2 regions of the Streptomyces sp. NPDC058469 genome follow, and region 1 is predicted to be linked to the other one. Evidence: riboswitches for the same ligand, from Rfam matches in the RefSeq annotation. Region 1 holds a riboswitch; the other holds the start of a gene.
The links. A riboswitch is a leader RNA that binds a small molecule or an ion and turns the genes downstream of it on or off. The one in region 1 is predicted to bind cyclic di-AMP.
Positions count from the first base shown of each region.

Region 1 (3,595 bases):
CGTGTGCACGCGCTGGGCATGCAGTTCGGCATCTGGGTCGAGCCCGAGATGGTCAACGCGGACAGCGACCTGTACCGCGCGCACCCGGACTGGGTGCAGTACCAGGAGGGGCGAAAGCGGACGGAGTTCCGCAATCAGCTCGTGCTGAACCTGGCTCGCGAGGACGTCCAGGAGTACCTCTGGGAGCAGCTCGACGGGCTTCTCTCCAGCGCCCCGATCGACTACGTGAAGTGGGACTTCAACCGCTGCTTCACGGACGCCGGGTGGCCCGGTGACGCCTATCCACAGCGCCTCTGGGTGGACCATGTGCGCGCGTTGTACGCCCTGTTCGACCGGTTGCGGGCGGCCCACCCGGGTGTGGCCTTCGAGTCCTGCTCCGGCGGCGGCGGGCGGATCGACCTCGGCATCATGAGCCGCACGGACCAGGTGTGGACCTCGGACAACACCGACCCGCTCGACCGGCTCGCCATCCAGCACGGCTTCAGCCAGATCCACCCCGCGCGCGTGATGGCCGCCTGGGTCACCGACAGCCCGAACACCCAGCTCAACGGCCGGGTCAGCAGCCTGCGTTTCCGGTTCGTGAGCGCCATGGCCGGGGTGCTCGGCGTCGGCGGCGACCTCTCGGAGTGGACCGAGGAGGAACTCGCCGAGGCCCGGCAGTGGGTGGACCTCTACAAGGAGATCCGGCCGCTCGTCCAGCACGGCGACCTCCACCGGCTGCGCCCGCCGCGGGGCGGACTCAGCGCCGTGCAGTACGTACGCGGCGACGAGACCGTCGTCCTCGCCCTGCTCCAGGCGCAGCACTACGGCGAGCCCGTACCGGCGCTCCGACTGCGCGGACTCGACCCGACAGCGTCGTACGAATGCCTCGAAACGGGCGAAGTCCACCGGGGTGCCGTCCTGTTGCACCATGGGCTGCGGACTGGCCTGCGCGGTGACCTTGATGCGACGGTTCTCCGTCTGCGCCGCATCTGAGCCTTCTGTCCCCAATTGCAGCCTTAGTTCCAACTCGCTCTGGAAGAAAGGAACCTGAGAGTTGCGTACGTGAGCAGCGTCATATTCGTGACCGTGCGTCGTTCGTCATGTTCACGTAATTGACGTGCTTTTACGGGGGAATTGAGGGGTTGAGTGCCGGGGGAATTCACGGAGGGTGACTGTGAATTCCCACAGGGGATCACAAGAAACGCAAATCCGTGGAACCTCCTGCTTGTCCCTTTGCGTCTTCCTCGCTTACGTTCGCCACCAATCCGGACGGACGCCCAATCCTGCCGCCGACCGGACTCCGCACACACCCACCCGTATGCGGCAGGAGCGGGGGACCCACAGGTAAGACGCCTGTTCCGGTCTCCGGAACGGGCTTGGGGTTAAGCCGCGACCAGCGCGCGGCCGGGCATCTCCAGCCCGCACCCGACAGCTCACCCCGCAGGCGCCGGAGAGGAATTCGTCATGCCCGCGAAGGGTAAGCACCGCCGCCCGAAGTCCCAGCGCTTCACCCGCTCGATGGCCGTAGCCGGAACGGGCGGCGCCGCGCTCGCCCTTCCGCTCATGGGGGCCACCGGCGCCCATGCCGCGACCACGACTTCCGCTCCGGAAAAGGCAGTTCAGTCCGTTCCGACGACCGAGAAGACGGTCACGGAGAAGGCCACTGCGAAGACCGTCTCGAAGGCGTCGGGCGTAAAGACGTATTCGGTACGGTCGGGCGACTGGCTCGCGAAGATCGCCGAGGAGCAGGACGTCACCGGCGGTTGGAAGAAGATCTACCAGGACAACCGCGAGGCCATCGGCGGCGATCCGTCGCTGATCCACGCGGGCCTGAAGCTCTCCCTCGGTGAGAAGGCCTCGACGGGCGGGTCGAGCGGGACGGACACGACGAAGTCGTCCAAGTCCTCCGGTTCTTCGTCTTCTTCGTCCTCCTCGTCGTCTTCCTCTTCCTCTTCCTCGTCTTCCGCGTCGAAGAGCACCTCGGCCACGCAGAGCGATGACAGCACCAGCACCTCCACGGGTTACGCCCTCCCCGTGACCGGCGCCACCATCGGCACCGGCTATCGCGTCGCGGGCAGCATGTGGTCCAGCGGCTACCACACCGGTGTCGACTTCGTCGTGCCGACCGGTACGACCATCAAGGCGATCGCCGCGGGCACGGTCGTCTCGGCGGCCTACGACGGCGCCTACGGCAACGAGGTCGTGATCCGGCACGCGGACGGCGAGTACTCGCAGTACGCCCACATGTCGCAGCTGTCCGTCTCGGCCGGCCAGACCGTGACCGAGGGTCAGCAGATAGGCCTCTCCGGCGCGACCGGCAACGTGACCGGCCCGCACCTGCACTTCGAGATCCGGACCACGCCGTACTACGGCTCGGACGTGGACCCGGTCGCCTACCTCCGCTCGCACGGCGTCACCGTCGGCTGACAGCTGGCTCCCGACGCCTGCCCCATGTCACCGAAGGCCGGACCCTGATCCCCGGGTCCGGCCTTCGGTATATGGCAGTTCCGGCGCCAACGCCCCTGGTCAGGGAGTTATTCCGACTTTGGACAACTCTTTACAAGTGGCTTATCTCACCGTCCGTCAACCCCATATTACGATCGCGTAGGTCACACTCCAGGGTGAATTATGGTTGCCGTGGCTAACGATTCGAAGAGTGGCAACAGATCAGTGATCGGGTCGTACGTGGCGGTGGGGGACAGCTTCACCGAGGGCGTCGGCGACCCCGGGCCCGACGGGGCGATGGTCGGCTGGGCCGACCGGTTCGCGGTACTGCTCGCGGACCGGCGGCCCGAGGGCGACTTCGAGTACACCAACCTGGCCGTGCGCGGGAAACTGCTCGACCAGATCGTGGCCGACCAGCTCACCAGGGCCAAGGAGATCGGGCCCGACCTGGTCTCCCTGGCCGCGGGCGGCAACGACATCATCCGTCCGGGCACCGACCCCGACGAGGTCGCCGAGCGCTTCGAACGCGCGGTCGCCGACCTCACCGCCGCAGTCGGCACCGTCATGGTGACGACCGGCTTCGACACCCGCGGCGTGCCCGTGCTCAAGCATCTGCGCGGCAAGATCGCCACCTACAACGGACATGTGCGGGCCATCGCCGACCGCTACGGCTGCCCGGTGCTCGACCTGTGGTCCCTCAAGACGGTCCAGGACCGGCGGGCCTGGGACGGCGACCGGCTCCACCTCTCTCCCGAGGGGCACACGCGCGTGGCGCTCCGCGCCGGCCAGGTCCTCGGCGTCGAGGTCCCGGCCGACCCGGACCAGGCCTGGCCGCCACTGCCGCCGCGCGGCACGCTCGACGTCCGGCGCGACGACGTGCACTGGGCGCGCGAGTACCTGGTCCCGTGGATCGGGCGCCGGCTGCGGGGCGAGTCCTCGGGGGACCATGCGGAGGCGAAGGGCGCGCTCTCGCCGGACGACATCAAGATGCGGATCGACTGGGTGGCCTGACGGGGTGAGTGGGTTACGGGGTCACAGGGTGACGGGTACGGCCGCCGCGCCGGGGGTTCTACGTCGTCGCACGTCCCGGCGAGGTCGGCTGGTCTCGCTCATCGACGACACGGCCGACGAACTGGACTGAGTGTCCACAGGGGGACGGTTCAGGGGC
Region 1 covers NZ_JBHXME010000147.1:16,997-20,591, reverse strand. Annotated here, with positions in the region: gene ACFWP5_RS40920 (alpha-galactosidase) at 1-975, shown strand, start outside; cyclic di-AMP (ydaO/yuaA leader) riboswitch at 1,280-1,442, shown strand; gene ACFWP5_RS40915 (peptidoglycan DD-metalloendopeptidase family protein) at 1,447-2,409, shown strand; gene ACFWP5_RS40910 (SGNH/GDSL hydrolase family protein) at 2,653-3,438, shown strand; gene ACFWP5_RS40905 (TetR/AcrR family transcriptional regulator) at 3,497-3,595, opposite strand, start outside.

Region 2 (3,595 bases), on a different contig from region 1:
GGCTCGGCATCGTCTTCCACACCGACGCGGTCACCGAGGTGATCACCGTGGCGACGGTCGCCGTGCTCGCCGTCCTCATCAACCTCCTGGTCCGCCGCAGCAGCGAACAGCTCGCCTCCGCGCGCGAGATCGCCGAGGCCGCCCAGCGCGCCGTCCTGCCCGAACCGGCCGAGCGGATCGGCGGGTTCGAGATCGCCGCACGGTACGAGGCGGCGCAGGAGGGCGCGTTCATCGGCGGCGACCTGTACGCGGTGCAGGACACCCCGCACGGCGTACGGCTGGTCGTCGGCGACGTGCGCGGCAAGGGCATGGGCGCGGTCGCCGCCGTGGCCGTGGTGATCGGGGCGTTCCGGGAGGCCGCCGAGCAGGAGGCCACCCTGGAGGCGGTCGCCCAGCGGCTGGAGCGGGCGCTGGCACGCGAGGGCACCCGGCGCGACGGGCTCGACGCGTTCGAGGGGTTCACCACGGCCGTCCTCGCCGAACTCCCGCACGGCGACGGCGTCGTACGGATCGTCGACCGGGGCCATCCGCCGCCGCTGCTCCTGCACGAGGACGGCACCGTGCGCACGTTGCAGGTCCAGGAGCCCGCACTGCCGCTGGGCATGGGCGAGTTGGGGGTCTGGCCCGACCGCGCCGAGGAGTTCGCGTTCCCCGGCGGGGCCACCCTCCTCGTCCACACCGACGGGCTGTCCGAGGCGCGCGACTCCCACGGCGTCTTCTACGACCCCGGGGCGCGGCTGGCCGGCCGGACCTTCCGCAGTCCCGAGGCGCTGCTCGGCATCCTCGCCAAGGAGGTGCGCCGGTACTCCGGGGGCTGGATGACGGACGACATGGCGATGATCGCCGTACGGCATCCGTAGACAGGCAACTACGGCGGTTGTCACCGGTGGTGACCGGGTGAGAGCCCTCCGCATAACAACTGACATGCCGTCAGTACCTGTGGAAATTCCGAGACTTGGCCAACTCGCCCGTTTTTCGCCGGTGGTGGGCCGTTCGTCCAGCAAGGAAAGGTTAATGATCAAGCCGAACAGCTTGGAAACGGGCGCCCGTGTCTATTAACGTTCGATAACGCAGCGCGGTCGTCCCAGCCGTCACAAGAGACAGCTCCGTGCGCACGCGCCGAATCCCGCGAGGGAACCGGGGAACCACCACTTGGGGTGAATCGCTCGTCGACAGCCGTGGCGACACGGCAGGTTTACGCGCGTAGGAGACCTTCCTGCTCCGAACCCGTCAGCTAACCCGGTAGGCGAGAAGGAAGGAAAGGAGCACGCCCACGTGGCGTCCAACCAGGCTGCCCCAGAAGCCCCTGTCGTCTACGGCGGTTTCCGCCCCGACGAGGGCCCCTGGGAGGAGTGGAATCCCAGCGCGGAGTCCGTTCCTCCCAACCGCGGCAAGCACCGTGTCGCCAAGCAGCGTGGTGGCGGAGGATTCGCCCGCAGCTCCACCGTCCTGGGCGTCGGTGTCATAGCCGCCGTCAGCGCGGGCGGTATGGCCAGCGCCAACACCGGCAAGCCGCCGGTCTCCATCTCCCTGCCCGACCTGCCCTCGGTGGGTCATCTGCTGGACGACTCGTCCAGTAGTACCCCCAAGGGTTCCGCGACCGCGCTCAGCAGCGTCGGCGTGACCACCACCGAGACCGCCAAGGGCGCCTCGGACGCGGGCGAGCTGCTGCGCAACCGGATCATGGCGCAGGCCGAGTCGCAGCAGGTGCAGGTCGAGGGCAAGTCGAAGGCCGCCGTCGAGGCCGCCGTCGCCAAGCAGGTCGACGACGCCGCCGCCAAGGCCGAGAAGGACGCCGCGAAGAAGGCCGCCGACGCGAAGAAGGCCGCGGAGGCCGCCGCCAAGAAGAAGGCCGAGGCCGCGAAGCTCGCCGCGCTCGCCAAGCAGTACACGCTGCCGGTCGTCTCGTACACGATCACCGGCACCTTCGGCCAGGCCGGATCGATGTGGTCCTCCGGCTACCACACCGGGCTCGACTTCGCCGCACCCACCGGCACGCTGATCAAGGCCGTGCACAGCGGCACGGTCACCGAGGCGGGCTGGGCCGGGTCGTACGGCTACCGCACGATCATCACCCTCGACGACGGCACCGAGCTGTGGTTCTGCCACCAGTCCTCGATCAACGTCAGCGTCGGGCAGAAGGTCGCCACCGGCGACGTCATCGGCCGCGTGGGCGCCACCGGCAACGTGACCGGGCCGCACCTCCACCTGGAGGTGCACATCAACGGCGCCGCCACCGCGAGCGACCCGGCGCCCTGGCTGCGCAGCAAGGGCCTCAACCCCTGAGCGTCTGGAATATCCGGTTCCGGTCCGGCTGTTGAAGAGGGTCATGACTTCTCTTCGCAAGCTGGGCCGGTCCGACCTCGAGGTCTTCCCGCTCTCCCTCGGCGGCAACGTCTTCGGCTGGACCGCCGACGAGGCGGCCTCCTTCGCCGTCCTCGACGCGTACACGGCCGCGGGCGGCAACTTCGTCGACACCGCCGACTCGTACTCGGCGTTCGCGCCGGGCAACCACGGCGGCGAGTCCGAGACCATCATCGGCAAGTGGGTCAAGGCCCGAGGCAACCGCTCCGACGTCGTCATCGCCACCAAGGTCAGCCAGCACCCCGACTTCCCGGGCCTGAGCGCCGCCAACATCAAGGCCGCCGCCGACGCTTCCCTGCGCCGCTTGGACACCGACCACATCGACCTCTACTACACCCACTTCGACAAGGTCGAGGTGCCGGTCGAGGAGATCATCGGCGCGCTGGACGAGCTGGTGAAGGCGGGCAAGGTGCGGCACATCGCCGCCTCCAACATCACCCCGGAGCGCCTCCGGGCGTCCCTCGACTTCTCCGAGCGCGAGGGCCTGGCGCGCTATGTCGCCCTCCAGCCCCACTACAACCTGGTCTCGCGCGGCACATACGAGGGCGAGCTGAGCGAGCTCGCCGCGAAGGCAGGCCTGTCCGCGGTCCCGTACTTCGCGCTGGCCTCCGGCTTCCTCACCGGCAAGTACCGCCCCGGTACGACGGTCGACAGCCCGCGTGCCGAGGGCGCCGCGAAGCACCTGAACACCGAGCGCGGGCAACAGGTCCTCACCGCCCTCGACGAGGTCGCGCAGGCCCACGACGCCCCGGTCGCCACGGTGGCCCTGGCCTGGCTCGCCGCCCAGCCCACGGTCGCGGCCCCGATCGCCTCCGCCCGCACGGTCGAGCAACTGCCCGCACTGCTCGGCGTGGCCGAACTGACGCTGACGGACACGGAGATCGCCCGCCTCACACAGGCGTCGGCCTAAGGGCCGTAGAGGGCGTGTAGAGGGCCAGAGGTTGTACGGGTCGTAAGGGTCGCCGAGACCGTCGGGTCAGGACCGGTACGGGTTGTACAGGGGAGTCCCGTACGACCCGTACACCGGCGGCCACGGCGGTACGACCACCGGTACCGGCGGTGCCATGCGCCGTGCCGCGTAGTCCAGCGCGGGCCGCGCCACCTCCCGGCGCAGCCACAGCTCGTGCAGCAACTCCCTTTCCCGTACGACGAAGTCGGCGCCGGCGCGGCCCCGCCCGGCCCGGTGCCGCAGGAACGCCAGGGAGGTCGCGTACGCCTCGTACTGGGCGAC
Region 2 covers NZ_JBHXME010000066.1:11,838-15,432, reverse strand. Annotated here, with positions in the region: gene ACFWP5_RS26325 (PP2C family protein-serine/threonine phosphatase) at 1-860, shown strand, start outside; cyclic di-AMP (ydaO/yuaA leader) riboswitch at 1,108-1,264, shown strand; gene ACFWP5_RS26320 (M23 family metallopeptidase) at 1,276-2,286, shown strand; gene ACFWP5_RS26315 (aldo/keto reductase) at 2,330-3,274, shown strand; gene ACFWP5_RS26310 (PrsW family intramembrane metalloprotease) at 3,341-3,595, opposite strand, start outside.
Region 2: linked by a shared signal. The riboswitch ahead of ACFWP5_RS26320 (M23 family metallopeptidase) and the one ahead of ACFWP5_RS40915 (peptidoglycan DD-metalloendopeptidase family protein) in region 1 are both predicted to bind cyclic di-AMP.